DNA from 2 places in the Pleomorphomonas sp. PLEO genome. Region 1 is predicted to be linked to the other one. Evidence: predicted binding sites of a transcription regulator. Region 1 holds the regulator's gene; the other holds the start of a gene.
What was found. The regulator LexA, encoded in region 1, represses DNA repair genes until DNA is damaged. The targets are predictions, from matches to a motif close to TGTTCNNNNTGTGTTCNG.
Positions count from the first base shown of each region.

Region 2: a site for LexA is predicted at 2,553-2,570, ahead of AB6N07_RS20360 (PA0069 family radical SAM protein). Genes of this name have one in related genera too.

Region 1 covers NZ_CP166625.1:3,208,255-3,216,208, reverse strand. Annotated here, with positions in the region: gene AB6N07_RS14870 (sensor histidine kinase) at 1-1,300, opposite strand, end outside; gene AB6N07_RS14865 (response regulator transcription factor) at 1,305-1,961, opposite strand; gene lexA (transcriptional repressor LexA) at 2,245-2,958, shown strand; gene queA (tRNA preQ1(34) S-adenosylmethionine ribosyltransferase-isomerase QueA) at 3,067-4,155, opposite strand; gene AB6N07_RS14850 (DUF47 domain-containing protein) at 4,466-5,107, shown strand; gene AB6N07_RS14845 (anion permease) at 5,107-6,108, shown strand; gene AB6N07_RS14840 (peptidylprolyl isomerase) at 6,188-6,655, opposite strand; gene AB6N07_RS14835 (peptidylprolyl isomerase) at 6,733-7,236, opposite strand; gene coaD (pantetheine-phosphate adenylyltransferase) at 7,313-7,810, opposite strand.
Region 2 covers NZ_CP166625.1:4,384,563-4,392,516, reverse strand. Annotated here, with positions in the region: gene AB6N07_RS20370 (MBL fold metallo-hydrolase) at 1-530, opposite strand, end outside; gene AB6N07_RS20365 (metallopeptidase family protein) at 527-958, opposite strand; gene AB6N07_RS20360 (PA0069 family radical SAM protein) at 1,404-2,531, opposite strand; gene AB6N07_RS20355 (glycosyltransferase) at 2,796-3,497, shown strand; gene AB6N07_RS20350 (DUF1993 family protein) at 3,605-4,111, shown strand; gene AB6N07_RS20345 (site-specific DNA-methyltransferase) at 4,287-5,447, shown strand; gene mutY (A/G-specific adenine glycosylase) at 5,754-6,833, opposite strand; gene AB6N07_RS20335 (DUF721 domain-containing protein) at 6,882-7,409, shown strand; gene AB6N07_RS20330 (DsbA family protein) at 7,583-7,954, shown strand, end outside.

The DNA of each region.
Region 1 (7,954 bases):
GAATGCCGAGGCGCTTGGCAATCTCGGCAACAATGGCCAACCCGAGCCCCGCGCCGTCACGATCACTGGCCGACACCCGATGAAACTGGAGAAATACCGCTTTCCTCTGGTCCTCAGGGATACCGGGACCACGGTCGTCGATGACAAGCCGCCAATAGGCGCCAGCCGGCGCGATTTCAACGCGGATCTCGCCGCCATCGGGTGAATACTTGATGGCGTTATCGACGAGATTGTCGATCAGCAGTCGCAAGAGGAGCCGATCGGCGTTCACGGAGGCAACTTCACTTCCGGCAAGCTCAACTTCAAAACCGCGGTTGCCAAGAATGGCGCCAACATCGGCAAGCGAAGCAGCGGCGACCTCATAGAGATTGATCGCTTCCAGGCGGAGCGGCTGATGGCTCACGCGCGCCAGATGCAGGAGCTGAGCGATCAGATGCATGGCCCGCTCGTTGCTGGCCACGAGATCTTTCATCAATTGCTGCCGCTCGTCCTCGTCCGTCGCCTTCTCGAGCATTTGCAACAGAAGCTTGATGCCGGCCTGTGGCGTCCGCAACTGGTGAGCGGCGAGGTCGGCGAAACGCCGTTCCAAGGTCAGCGAGGTATCGAGCTTTTGCATGAATTGGTTGAGAGACCGGACAAGCGGTAGGAGATCGCTCGGCATGTTGTTTATGGCCAACGTCGACAGATCGTCAGGCGTTCGCGAACGAATTTGTCTCACCAGCCCTCGAATATGGCTGAGCCCGTTATTGATCACCAGCCAGGTCAAAAACGCGATCGCCGGCACCAGCACCAGAAGCGGCAGGGCTATGTCCAGAAGGATATTGCCGACGAGGCCTTTTCTCAGTGCGATCTTTTCGGCAACCTCGACGACGATCCCGGTCTGCGCAATCGGCAGAGAATAAACACGCCACTTTTCGCGGGCGAATGTGTAGTCCGCAAAACCCGCGCCGAACTTCGGGACACTTGCCGGGAAAGCGTTGCTGCTGACCATGGCGAGCGCGTCGGCTTTCCAGGAACGGAAGGCGTGCGCATCAGCGTAATCGTCCGCGTCCTGGTTGAGTGCCAATTGGTTACCCATGGAAAAATCAATGTCGGGCACTTCCGCCGGCACTGAAAAGTCATTCTTCTCAAGGTGCCCCTTGAGAAGGATCCAAAGCGTATTGGCGTCGTTGATAAGCTCGGCGTCGTAGATGTTTTCGATTTCACGCGTGGCGCTGCGATACGCCAGAGCGCCGACGATCAGGATGGTGGCCATCAGTGTGGGGAGGATGCGCCAGAACAGGCGCTGGCTGAGCGTCACGACATCACCGCTCAACCATATAGCCAACGCCCCGGATCGACTTGATAAACGACGAACCGAGCTTGCGCCGGAGATTATAGACAGTAACCTCGATCGTGTTGCTCTCGGTTGTCGATTCCGCGTCGTAGAGAGCATACTCGATGTCGGTTTTGGTGACGTAACGGCCAGCGCGCTCCATCAGGAGGCGCAGAAGATGGAACTCCTTGGCCGGCAAATGCAGCGTCTCCCCGCCACGGCGAGCGACAAGCGCCGCCGGATCAAGTTCAACATCGCCCGAGACAAGGAGTGTCACAGCCCGCCCCTCCCTCCGCCGGGTAAGCGCGCGAATGCGGGCCAGGAGTTCATCGAGGTCAAACGGCTTGACGAGATAATCGTCCGCGCCACCGTCGAGCCCCTCGACGCGGTGCTTGACGCTGTCGAGCGCGGTCAGGAACAGAACCGGCGTTTGATTGGCCTTGGCGCGCAAGGCGCGCACGATGTCGAAACCGCTCATCTTCGGGAGGTTCACATCGAGAACAGCCATGGCATATTCGTTGTCCTCGCACGCCGCCAAGCCGGATTCCCCATCGCTGAACCAGTCGACGCCATACGCATGCTTTTCGAGCGCGCGCTTAAGCGACGGGCCGAGAATATGGTCGTCTTCGACAAGAAGAATACGCAGCTTGTCACCTCTCACCACACGGCTGTCGGAGCAGTATTGCATTTGCCAACTCTGGATGGCACTGCCCACTCTGACCTGCTGGAGGCTTTCGCGATAAGGTTATGCGGCCACAGCCGGATCGTCCAGCGGGCTTACTGGCGGATGGGGCGTTTTCGGTCGCAGCCCCCCTTACGGAGGCAATCCCCATTGCGGAACACACACGGAACATGTTAACTCTGTTCGTGATTTGTACCGAATCGCGCTACGGCGCAACCGACGCCGGCCGACCAGCGGGGACCAGACGATGCTCACGCGCAAACAGCTCGAACTCCTGATGTTCATTCATGAGCGTCTCAAGGAATCGGGCGTGCCGCCGTCCTTCGACGAAATGAAGGATGCGCTGGATCTCAAGTCCAAGTCCGGCATTCATCGTCTGATTACCGCGCTGGAAGAGCGCGGCTTCATTCGCCGCCTGCCCAATCGGGCACGCGCACTGGAAGTGATCAAGCTGCCGGAAACCATGCAGCCGGGCATCGGCCGGGCTCGCAAGGGCTTCGCGCCGGCGGTCATCGAAGGCGACGGTGGTCGCAAGCCTTCGTCGGCAAGTGCCGCCGCGCCGTCGCTGGATAGCCGCGACACCGTGCCGGTTCCGGTCATGGGGCGGATTGCCGCCGGTGTGCCGATCGCCGCCATCCAGACCCAGTCACACATCTTGCACGTGCCGATCGACCTCATTGCCGGTGGAGAGCATTACGCCCTCGAAGTGCGCGGCGACTCGATGATTGAAGCCGGCATTCTTGATGGCGACACCGTCGTCATCAAGAAGTCCGACACCGCCGATTCCGGCGATATTATCGTGGCGCTGGTGGATGATGAGGAAGCGACGCTGAAGCGTCTGCGGCGCAAGGGCGCGTCGGTCGCCCTTGAGGCCGCCAATCCGGCCTATGAGACGCGCATCTTCGGCCCTGACCGGGTCCGCATCCAGGGCCGCCTCGTGGCGCTGATGCGCCGCTATTAATCCACTTTTCAAAGCGGCTTGAAACGCGGGCTGACGGTTCCCGGGAAGCTGTGCTTGTCTTTCATCCCCGCGGAGGGCGCGTACCTGGGCGCCGTAGGACCGTTAGACCTATTGCGCCAATCGACTTTTCGCCGACGGGAAAAGCAGCGACGTATCGCCATAGGAGTAGAAGCGGTAGCCGCTGGCGATCGCATGTGCGTAGGCGGCATGCATGGTATCGAGACCGGAGAAGGCCGATACCAGCATGAACAGCGTCGACTTGGGCAGATGAAAATTGGTCATCAACAGGTCGACGGCGCGAAAGCGGTAGCCGGGCGTTATGAAGATGTCGGTCGCCCCCGCGAACGGTCGAACGAGGCCATCTTCGCCGGCAGCGCTTTCCAAGAGACGCAACGACGTCGTGCCGACGGCGACCACCCTGCCCCCGCGTGCCCGTACTGCATTTAGCGCCTCGGCGGTTTCTGACGAGACATGACCAATCTCGGAATGCATCTTGTGGTCTTCGGTATCGTCCACCTTCATTGGCAGAAAGGTACCGGCGCCGACATGCAGCGTCACGAAATGCCGGCCGATACCGCGCCCATCAAGGCGATCGAAGAGCTCCGGCGTGAAATGAAGCCCGGCGGTCGGCGCGGCGACCGCGCCATTTTCCCGGGCGTAGACAGTCTGGTAGTCGGCTCGGTCGTGCTCATCCTCTGCCCGACGCGCGGCGATATACGGCGGCAGCGGAATGTGACCGACCGTCATGAGCGCTACATCGAGGTCCGGCCCGGCACGATCGAAGGTCAGCGTGATCTCGCCATCCTCGCCTTTCTCCGCCACGACAGCGCCAAGGGGATCGGCTGCCGGATCAATGCCGGAAAACACCACGCGGTCGCCGGCGCGCAGCTTGCGAGCTCCCTTGACGAAGGCACGCCAACGATCCGGGGCCTCGCGCATATGCAGCGTTGCCGAGAAGCGAACTGGCTCGGCGCCATGGCGATCTCGCCGCCCTTCAAGCTGGGCGGGGATCACCTTGGTGTCGTTGAACACCAGCGCGTCTCCCGGTGACAGAAGGTCGGCGAGATCGCTGGCGTGTCTGTCCTCCAAGGCTTGGCCGGGCTTCACCACCAACAGGCGGGACGCGTCGCGCGGAACGGCGGGACGCAGGGCGATACGCTCGGGTGGCAATTCGAAATCGAAGACTGAAACTTGCATTCTTCTGCATAGACATGACCGAGCGTGAAAGGCAACGGCCAACGCCAGCGGCGGCGCCTCAACATGTCCATAGAAGGGAATGCCTTGGTACCGAGGGCCTCAAATCGCCGACGCCGGACGGATCATCCGACCCGCTACGAAGAACGCTCCGGTCCGGTTGATCGGCAAAAATGCTGAGCCGTCTATTCCGCGACGCAGAACCGCAAGGATAACCGGCTAAAAAGGCCGACCTCCCAGGAACTGCGACTAGCGCCGACAGGGTTCATCGGATAAACCGCGAGCCGAAAAGTCCAAAAAACAAGGACCAACCATGCTCGAGTGGTTCCGCAAGCTGCTGCCGCACGAAGAACAGTTCTTCGATCTGTTCGCCCAGCATTCACAGACCGTCGTCACCGCCTCGCACTCGCTGAATGCCCTCCTGTCCGGAGACGACCGCGACGCACGCATCGCCGAGATTGTAGCGCTCGAGGACAAGGCCGATGGCATCACCCGCGAGGTTCTGCTTGCCGTCCGGCGGAGCTTCATCACGCCCTTCGACCGCAACGACATCAAGGACCTGATCCAGTCGATGGACGACACCATCGACACCATGCACCGGGTGGTAAAGACCATCCTGTTGTTCGAGCAGCGTGTCTTCGATCCCGGCATGCGCGACATGGGTCTCGACATCATCCAGGCGGCGAAATTGGTTGCCGAGGCGATACCGTTGCTCAAGAACGTCGGCTCCAACGCACCCCGCTTGACGGCGCTGTCGGAGGAGGTCAGTCGCGTCGAGGGCCATTCGGACTTCCTGCACGACAACGGCCTCAAGGATCTCTACCGTCGCCATGGCACTGGCAACGCCATGAGTTACATCATTGGTAGCCAGATCTATGGCGAGCTAGAAAAGGTACTTGATCGCTTCGAAGATGTTGCCAAGGAAATCAGCGGCATCGTGATCGAGAACGTCTGATGGAGACGCTAGCCCTTCCGCTACTTTTTGGTCTGGTCGGCATCGCCCTGCTGTTCGACTTCCTGAATGGTCTGCATGACGCGGCCAATTCGATCGCGACCATCGTCTCGACACGCGTGCTCAGACCGCAATACGCAGTAATCTGGGCGGCGTTTTTCAACTTCATCGCCTTTCTGTTCTTCGGCCTCAATGTAGCGACGACGCTAGGCAAGGGCATCATCGACCCGGCGATCGTCACGCCGCACGTGGTCTTCGCGGCACTGATGGGGGCCATCGTCTGGAACATCGTCACCTGGGTCGCCGGCATTCCATCGTCATCCTCGCACGCCCTCGTCGGTGGTCTGGTCGGCGCGGGCCTTGCCAAGACGGGCTTCAGCTCCGTCGTCTGGTCGGGCCTGATTAAGACGGCCAGCGCCATCTTCGTGTCTCCGGCCTTGGGTTTCTTTCTGGCGCTGATGCTGGTGCTGGCGGTGTCCTGGACTTTCGTGAAGCGCACGCCGTTTGCCGTCGACAAGACCTTCCGGCACCTGCAGTTCGTCTCCGCGTCGCTCTACTCGCTGGGCCACGGCGGCAACGACGCGCAGAAGACCATGGGCATCATCGCCGTGTTGCTCTACTCGCAGGGTTATCTTGGTGGCGAGTTCTACGTGCCCTTCTGGGTGGTGATCGCCTGCCAATCGGCTATGGCGCTCGGCACGCTGATGGGGGGCTGGCGCATCGTCCACACGATGGGCTCGAAGATCACGCGCCTTAACCCTATGCAAGGCTTCTGCGCCGAGACGGGTGGTGCCATCACCCTGTTCATCGCCACCCATTTCGGCATACCGGTGTCGACCACCCATACGATCACCGGTGCCATCGTCGGCGTCGGTGCAGCGCGGCGTGTTTCAGCGGTCCGCTGGGGGATAGCCGGCAACATCGTCATCGCTTGGATCATCACCATGCCGGCCGGCGCCGCCATCGCTGCCTGCGCCTACTGGCTGGTCGACCTGTTCGTCTGACAGGATCATCGGCGCTCGCGCATGAAAAAGCCCGCGTCGGCACTGGCCGCGCGGGCTTTCCCAATTCAGGCGGAGAGGATCAGGTGGCGTCGGCGGCCACGATGATCGAAACAATCTTGTCGGGATCACGCACCGGCTCGCCGCGCTTGATCTTGTCGACGTTGTCCATGCCCTCAATGACCTTGCCCCAAACGGTATACTGCTTGTCCAGGAAGCGGGCGTCATCGAAGCAGATGAAGAACTGCGAGTTGGCCGAGTTCGGGTTCATGGCGCGGGCCATGGACAGCGTGCCGCGCACGTGCGGCTCGGCATTGAATTCCTGCTTGAGGTCGGGATACTTCGAACCGCCGGTGCCGGTGCCCTGAGGGCAGCCGGTCTGAGCCATGAAGCCCTCGATCACCCGGTGGAAGACGATGCCGTCGTAGAACTTCTCGCGCACCAGCGTCTTGATATGGGCGACATGGTTGGGTGCAAGGTCCGGCCGCATCTCGATGACGACGGTGCCCTTGGTGGTTTCCATGACGAGGGTATTCTCGGGATCCTTGATATCGGCCACGCGGGCCTCCTTTCGGGTCTGTTTTGCCGGCAGTGCTCTTATCACGGTCGGCTGGGAAGTTCGATCGGTCAGTTCGGAGCAGAAGCGAGGCGCGCCTTGACGATTTTGTCCGGGTTGGCCGGCGGCTCGCCACGGTTGATCTTGTCGACCACATCCATGCCGTCGGTGACCTGCCCCCAGACGGTGTACTGACCATCGAGGAAGCTGCCGTCGGCGAACATGATGAAGAATTGCGAGTTGGCGCTATCGGGGTCCTGAGCACGCGCCATGCCGAGGGTGCCGCGCCCGAAGTGCGTCTTCGAGAACTCGGCAGGAATATCCGGCAGATCGGAGCCCCCCATGCCGGTCCCCGTGGGATCGCCTGTCTGGGCCATGAAGCCCTCGATCACCCGATGGAAGATGATGCCATCGTAAAAGTGCTTGCCGACCAGCGCTTTGATCTGAGCGACATGCTTCGGTGCGAGGTCGGGCCTGAGCTCAATGGTCACCTTGCCCTTGCTGGTCTCCAGAATCAGCGTGTTGTCGGGCGACGCGGCCCAGGTACGAGTGGACCAAGCGCCAGTAGCCAGCACAAGGCTGGTGGCGGCGAGCGCCGCGAGAAAGGTCCTGCGGATCACATCGATCTCCCTGTATTGTCGTGGTGGCCGTTCAATGGGCCGAATATCGGGCGCGGAGTTTCTCCGCCACCTGCGGCGGAACAAAGGCGGCGACGTCTCCCCCCAATCGAGCGATCTGCTTGACGAGACTGGAGGCAATGTGCCTCACCGCCGGAGAAGCGCCGAGATAGATGGTGTCGATCTCCGGTGCCATGGCCGCGTTCATACCCGCCATGCCCGACTCGACGTCGAGGTCGGATGCATTGCGAAGGCCACGGATGATGGCGTTGGCGCCATGCTCGCGCGCTGCGTCCACGAGAAGGCCGGCGAAGGCGACAACTTCGATTCGGCCACCGGTGCGGGCGGCGATCGGCGCAACAAGGTCACGCAGCATGGCTTCGCGGTCGGCGGCGTCGAACTCGCCTTTCTTCTCGTGATGGGCACCGACGGCGACAACGAGCCTGTCGAACAGACGGGATGCGCGCTCGATGATGTCGAGATGACCATAGGTGGCCGGGTCGAACGAACCGGCGTAAAGGGCTGTCTTCATGGTCACCTGAATAGCCGTTTCGCCGCCTGTTAACAACTGCGCGCCACGCCGAAGCGGTCGCCGCGCAGCCAAGTCCGTCGGATCTAGGCACTTGGTCGCATTAACCAGTCGTTAAGCATTAACCCCGATGCGTTCAATCGTCAG
Region 2 (7,954 bases), 1.2 Mb from region 1:
AGCAGCTCGGCGTCGGGCAGCCACAGCACGACTCCGTCGGCACTGTGGATGGCGAAATGCATGGCCTCGACGCTACGGCCGCCAACAGTGAGCATCAGACCGTCGTCGAACGTATCGGTCGGCAACACCAGCGGTTTGATCGGCGGGTAGCCACCTTCGAGTTTGTCGCGGTTGGCGGCAAGCGCTTCGCGGGTCAGACGGTGGGCGATAATTGGCCCGTCCGCAAAGACGGCATTTCCTGCAACATGGTCGTCGTGCCAGTGGCTCAGCACCAAGGTGAAGCGCGTGACACCGAGTCCTTCAAGATGGTGGCGAACGGCACAGGCGTGGTCGAGCGAGATATGACTATCGAAGACCAGCGCCTCGTCGCCTCCGACGATGGCATAGGAGGCGATGCCGAGACTGTAGGCGCCGTCGTCAAGCCAGTTCGCAGCTGTGGAGTGCAGGCGGACGCCGGGCACGCGCCCATCATAATAGGCGAACACGCCCGGCGCTGGTTCAAGGATGCGCAGCGTGCTCGTATCGGTCATGGCTCGTTGTCCTCGATGTCATCTATGTCGTCGTCGCTCAGGCCAAAATGGTGGCCGATCTCATGAACGAGCACATGGCTGACGATGTCGCCAAGCGTCTCCTCATGCTCGGCCCAATAGTCGAGAATGGGGCGACGATAGAGCCAGATGCGGTTGGGCAGGCGACCTGTCTCCGGCACCGCGGCGTCGTGGGCAAGACCGGTACCGACAAACAGGCCGAGAATGTCAAAATCGCTCTCGAGCTCCATTTCCTTGACGACGTCCTCATCGGGAAAGTCGGCCACGCGGATCTCGATTTCGCCGGTCAGCGCCCGGAAATCGGCCGGAAGCGCGGCATAGGCTTCGGCTGCCATGGCCTCGAAGTCGTCGAGCTCCGGCGCTTTCAGGTCCTTCCAGGCGAATTTCGCACCACCGCCGAAGAGCTTCATCCTTGTCTCCCGCCATCCTTCGATCAGGCTTCAGAAGTGTCGTTGGAACGAGGAGACGTCAAGGGAGAAGAAAACGGCGGCGCCCTGAACGGAAACCGGCAGGTTGAACTGGTTTCGTATTGGCGCCATCTTGAAAGCAGCGTTGCAGGCTCTGCAAAGCCTTTTCCAATTTGCCGTTGTCGCCTGCCAAAGAAAGCTTCCGGAACGCGATGCGAACGAGAGACTGGCTGCTGCTTGTTCTTGTCCTGTTTGTGGGTACATGGATCGTCTACGTTGGAACGCGCCTCAGCCCCAAAGGGTGCGTCGAGCATTCTGGTCTTTGGCGCTTCATGACGGCCGAGTGCGAGGGGCGCTCGATCTGGCAACCCGAACCGTAGCTTCCTTGACGCTCCTTGGGGGGATGGTATTCCTCGACATCCTATAGCGTTTGTTCGTTATTTGTTCTTTAGAACAAACTAAGCTGGACGCCGCCATTGCCGGGTTTCAGGAACTTTTCCGTGTCGAGCTTGACCTTATGCTTGTTGAGACCGAGGCGCTTGGTGGTCAGCTCGAACCTCCGGCCTATCTGCCAAGCGTAGGGGCCGGTGCCGCGCATGCGCTTGCCCCATTCCGCGTCGTAGTCCTTGCCGCCGCGCATCGACTTCAGCACGTTCATGACGTGCCGATAACGGTCGGGCAGCTCGCGCAGAAGGAATTCGCGGAAGATTTCCGACACCTCGAGCGGCAGGCGTAGCAGCACGTAGCCGGCCTCGCGAGCGCCGAAGGTGTGGGCAGCCTCCAGAATGCGCTCGATCTCGCTGTCGGTGACCGCCGGAATGATCGGCGCCATCATGACGCCGACTGGAATGCCGGCTTCCGTAAGTTTCTGGATTGCTTCGAGGCGTCGCTGTGGGCTGGAGGCGCGCGGCTCCATGGCGCGCGCCAGCCGGCGATCGAGCGTCGTGATGGAAATAGCCACCTTGACCAGCCCTTGGGCGGCCATCGTCTGGAGAATGTCGATATCGCGCAGGACCAGCGCCGATTTGGTGATGATCAGTGCCGGGTGTTGGGTCTTCGCCAGGACTTCCAGCACGCGCCGGGTGATCTTCTGCTCCTTCTCGATCGGCTGGTAGGCGTCGGTAGCCGTACCGATGGCGATCACCTTCGGCTGGTAGGACGGCGCACCGAGCTGGCGGTCCAGCACTTCGGCGGCGTTGGTCTTGGCATAGAGGTGGGTCTCGAAGTCGAGTCCCGGCGACAAGCCGAGATAGGCGTGGTTTGGTCGGGCATAGCAGTAGACGCAACCATGCTCGCAACCACGGTAGGGGTTGAGCGAACGATCGAAGGCGATGTCCGGACTGTCGTTGCGGGTGATGACTGAACGCGCCGGTTCGACCTGTACTGTCGTCTTGAACGGCGGCAGTTCCTCGCTGTCGCTCCAACCGTCGTCGAAGGTGGTGCGGGCATAAGCCTCGAACCGGCCCGAAGGGTTGATTCCGGCGCCTCGGCCGCGCCGGCGTCCGGCCGTGACCGCTGTGTCGGCGATCTCAGGCGCCGGGATGGGCTCTTCGAGGTTGCGACATGCGATGTTCATGATTTGATCTTAGGTGAAAATGAGAACAGGTCAAGAACATTGTTGAGTTCGACCACTAGCGGATTGGCTCTCGAAAAGGGGCGTCGGCTGGGTGGTGGTATAGGCGTTATGCGTCGGATGGCGGCCTCGCAAAACAGCGAAGATGAGATGACCGAAGCGTGCCGAAGGTCGAGGTTGGGAAGGGCGTGCGATGGTCGTCGGGCGATTGTTTGTCCGCGTTCGGACGGGCTCGCGCTTCCTGGGAAAACCCGCTAGAACGAAAGTATGATCTCGGTTGTCATACCCACCCGGAACAGCGAGGAAGCCCTCGTCCGCACGCTGTCGACGCTGGTCACCGGCGCCGCCGACGGAACGGTGCGCGAAGTCGTCGTGGTCGACGGCGGCTCGGAGGATCAGACGCGTCTCGTCGCGGAGGGGACCGGCTGCGATCTCATTTCCGCCGCGGGGGGCGCCTGGGCGCGTTGCGCCATTGGAGCGGCCGCTGCCCAGCGCGGTGAATTCCTGATGTTCCTGCGCCCGGGGGTCCTACTCGATCCAGGCTGGGAGAGCGATTTCCAGGCGACCGCCGAGCGGCGTCTTAGGCATGGTGACAGCCGTTTCGTGGCTGTCTTCCGCCTCGCTTCCGACGACGATACGCTCGGCGGCGGCCTGAAGCACTATCTGCTGCGCCTGTTCGGCCGTTGTGCCGGTGTAACGCATCCCGACCAGGGCATGATCATCTCGCGCGGCTACTTCCGCGAACTCGGCGGTTTCAGCCGGCGCGACGGCCTAGCCGGCATCGATCTCATCCGCCGTGCCGGACACCGTCGCCTCGTTCGCCTGAGGACTCCCGTGGTGCGGGTGATTGCCGACGGCCAGGATGCGACGATCGCCGGTGGCGGCGCCCTCGGCGCTTTGGCGGGCCTGCTGCTCGCCATTCGCCTTCCCATCGGTGTGGTCGCCGGGCTCACGGGCCGTCGGGTCTGACGTTATCTCCGAGAGTTGACTGGTTGAGTCTGCCATTGCCGGGTAATGAGGCGCGTGCAGAGCAGGGACACCATTGGAAGTGTCCCGCCAGCCGGAAGGATTCCCCCATGACCATCGAGCTTCATGCCATCGCGGCGCCGGTATTCACGGCCCGCCTCAAGTCCCTCGTCCATCTGTTGAAGATCGCCGAGGCCGAAGGTCCGGCGCGCGGCCTTTCCGAAGAGGCCGTGCTCGGTGCGCGCCTCGCCTCGGACATGTTCGACCTGAAGCGGCAGGTCCAGATCGCGACCGATCATGCAAAAGGGGCGATGGCGCGCCTCGCCGGGATTGACGTTCCTTCCTTCCCCGACAGCGAGCAGACCTTTAGCGAGCTTTACGCGCGCATCGACAAGACGCTCGCTTTCGTTGCATCGGTACCGGCCTCGGCCGTCGACGGCCGTCAGGAGGCGATCGTCACGCTGAAGCTTCGCCACGAGACGATGGAGCTCAAGGCGTTCGACTACCTGCAGGGCTTCGCCATTCCCAACTTCTATTTCCACCTGACCACCGCCTATGACATTTTGCGCCATCTCGGCATGCCGGTCGGCAAGCGCGATTTTCTCTGGCAGGAATGACGGCGGGAGCGGCAGCATTCGCCCCTGCCGCCGGTATGGTTAACAAACCATTGAAATAATTAATCAATGACGATTCCCGTCGTTTAACTCCGAATTTACCCTGCCGGGGCAGATTGGTTTTCGGCAGGGGCGTGAAGACCCCCTCCTGTTTGTTTTGCGTCGGAGTGGGAGAGCCATGAGTGTACTGCGTCAGCGGGCGGCTGCGTCGTCGTCCGAGGTTTCTCTCCACTCCCCTGCCGCGTCGCCGTCGCCTGATTGGCTCGACAGCGTCATCGTCGGCGACTGTGTCGCCGCGCTGGAGCGCCTGCCCAAGGCGTCGGTCGACCTGATTTTTGCCGACCCGCCCTACAACCTGCAGCTTGGCGGCGATCTTACCCGTCCCGACCAGTCGAAGGTCGATGCCGTCGATGACGACTGGGACCGCTTCGATAGTTTCGAAGCCTACGACGCCTTCACGCGAGCCTGGCTGCTTGCCTGCCGGCGGGTGTTGAAGCCGACCGGTACCATCTGGGTGATCGGTTCCTACCACAACATCTTCCGCGTCGGCTCGATCATGCAGGACCTCGGGTTCTGGGTGCTCAACGACGTCATCTGGCGCAAGGCCAACCCGATGCCCAACTTCAAGGGCAAGCGCTTCACCAACGCGCACGAGACGCTCATCTGGGCGTCGCGCGACCGGGAAGCCAAGGGCATCACCTTCAATTACGAGGCCATGAAGGCCTTCAACGACGATCTCCAGATGCGATCCGACTGGTTGCTGCCGATCTGTACCGGTGGCGAGCGGCTGAAAAATGCCGACGGCGACAAGGTGCATCCGACGCAGAAACCGGAGGCTTTGCTCTGGCGCGTGCTGATGTCGTCTTCAAAGCCCGGCGACGTTATCCTCGACCCGTTCCTGGGAACCGGTACCTCGGCGGCCGTCGCCAAACGGCTGGGCCGGCATTACGTCGGCGTCGAGCGGGATAGCACCTACGCCAATTTTGCGCGGGATCGGATCGCCTCGGTCGAGAGGGCGCCCGATGATGGCCTTGCGGTTGTCACGCCTCGGCGGGCCGAGCCACGCGTTCCCTTTGGCTCACTGATCGAGGCTGGTCTGATCCAGCCGGGCGACAAGCTCTGCGATGCCCGCCGTCGCCATGTTGCCACCGTTCGTGCGGACGGCTCGATTGCCGCTGGCACAGTTGCCGGGTCGATCCACAAGGTCGGCGCCTCGCTGCAAGGGCTCGAGGCCTGCAATGGCTGGACCTACTGGCATGTCGAAAAGCAAGGTGCGCTGGTTCTGATCGACGAATTGCGCAGCCGGATCCGCAGCGAATTCGCCGCCGCTGGTGCTTGAACGACCGCGCTTTGATCCGCGCATAAAGAAGGCTCCCCGATCAGTTCGGAGAGCCATTTCTTCTTTGCTCAGTTTTTAAGCCCGTGCCCTACGGCATGCAGGCTGGCTTGCCCTCAAAATCTATGTCGTTCGAACCTTCCGCGCTGGATTAGCCCAACCCACCGCTGGTCGATCAAATGACTATCGGGCCATGCCCCAATGGAAGTCATTATCTCACCCATACCGTTAACCACCAAGTAAACTGTGATGCGACCAAGGTCGCAAAATGGCTGGATTTCGACGGTCTCTGATTGCGGGAGTGTGCGGTCACATCTTGGGCGTGCCGCGCCTTTGCCGCGCCGGTCGACCTGTGGCCGCCTCCACAACCTTGCGCATCACGGAAGGCAGCGCCTCACCCGCGACGGCCGCGGCCTCCAGCCAAAAACAGTCGGCCGGCGGCGGCCGGTCGCCGACCTCCGCTCCCTTCACCGACAACACGAGGTGGAAGTGGGTGAAGGTATGCTCCACGTCGCCGGCACTTTTCCAATCGGCCTGGAAGGGTGGGGTAGCCTCGGGCGCCGCGTCTTCTTTCCAGTCGCTGCCGGGGACTTCCAGCATGCCGCCCAGCAGCCCCTTGTCGGGGCGTCTGCGCACCAGAAGCGCGCCGTCATACCGATGGGCGACGAAGGCGGTGCCGTAGCGCGTCGGCCGCTCGGCCTTGGCTCGTCGGCGCGGCAAGGTGTCGGCATCGCCGCGTCGGCGGGCGAGGCAGGGCTCCGACCAGGGGCAGAGGGCACAGGCAGGACGCTTCGGCGTACAAATGGTGGCGCCGAGATCCATCATCGCCTGCGCGAAATCGCCGGGGCGTTTGTCTGGCGTCAGCGTCGCCGTCAGGCGGCGGATCTCCGGTTTGACATCGGGAAGCGGCGCTTCCAGTGCGAACAGCCGGGCAACCACCCGTTCAACATTGCCGTCGACGACGGCGGCCGGCGTGTCGAAGGCGATGGCGGCGATGGCCGCCGCCGTATAGGGACCGATGCCGGGCAGGGTGGCAAGACCTTCCACCGTTTCTGGAAAACGGCCGCCGTGATCGCGCGTCACCGCTTCGGCGCAGGCCTTGAGATTGCGGGCGCGCGAGTAGTAGCCAAGCCCGGCCCAGGCGGCCATCACGTCATCGCGCGGCGCGGCGGCGAGCGCTTGCAAGGTCGGCCAACGGGCCAGAAAATCCAGGAAATAGCTCTTGACGGCGGCTACCGTCGTCTGCTGCAGCATCACCTCGGAAAGCCAGATACGGTAAGGGTCGGGCAAGACGCCCAGCTTCCGATCCTCAGGCGGTATCCGCCAAGGCAATCGTCGGGCATGGACGTCGTACCAGTCGAGAAGGGCGGTGGCGGACGGCGCCGGCATATGGGATAACCTGAGCTATAGAACGGGACGCTGGAGGTTCCATAGCAGATGGCGCGCTTGAGAAAACCGGCTTTCGTCTACAAAGGGGTACGGCCGCTCGCCGACATCATCGCCGCGCCGCTCAGTGTCGCCTGCCGCAAACGCGGCTTTGCCACGCTCGACCTCGTCGCCCACTGGCCGGATATCGTCGGCCCCGCCTATGCTGAAACGACGGCCCCCGACCAGCTTTCCTGGCCGCGCCGGCCGAAAGGTTTGATCGGCGAGGAAGAGCACGAGCCGGCGGTCCTTACCGTGCGATGCTCGGGGGCGGCGGCCATGCGCCTGACGCTCGAAGCACCTCAGTTGATCGAGCGCATCAACACCTTTTTCGGCTATCGCGTCGTCGGTCGTCTCAGGCCTTTGCAACTGCCGCCGGTCAGGATTGGTCCGCGGCCGCGTCCGCGGCCGGCGCAGATTTCACCGGAGGCGGAGGCAAGGGTGCAGACGCTTGCCGCCGGCATCAACGATGACGGCCTCAAGGCGGCGGTTGAGCGGCTGGGGCGCGCGATCAGCGGCGATGTTCGCGGCCGGCGTTGAAAAGTAAGCCCGAACAGCGTCCCCGGCTACCCGCGCCATGTGGCGCCGCCACGAGTGGCTGGCGCACACGACGAACAAGACACGAAAAGCATCCTCTTCCCAATGACGCGCCCTTGCCATAATTTGTCGCCAATGACGGACCCGCTAGGGCCTGTTATCCGAAAGGGAACGACATGTTGACTCGCCGCCGCTTTCTTATGACCACTGCAATTGCCGCGGCCGGGTTTGCCGCCGTGGCATCGTTCCCCGGATTGGCCTTCGCTCAGGAGCCGCCGGCGACCGTCGACGTAACCGAGCTGATGAAGCCTGGCGTGCTGCCCGAAATGGCCCTCGGCAATCCCGACGCCAAGGTAAAGATCGTCGAATATATGTCGATGACTTGCAGCCACTGTGCCGATTTTCATAACAAGACCTTCGACGCGATCAAGACCAAGTACATCGACACCGGCAAGATTTACTTCGTGATCCGCGAATTTCCATTGGATCCGCTGGCCGCCGCCGGCTTCATGCTGGCGCGCAACGCGCCGGGCGGCAAGTATTTCGAC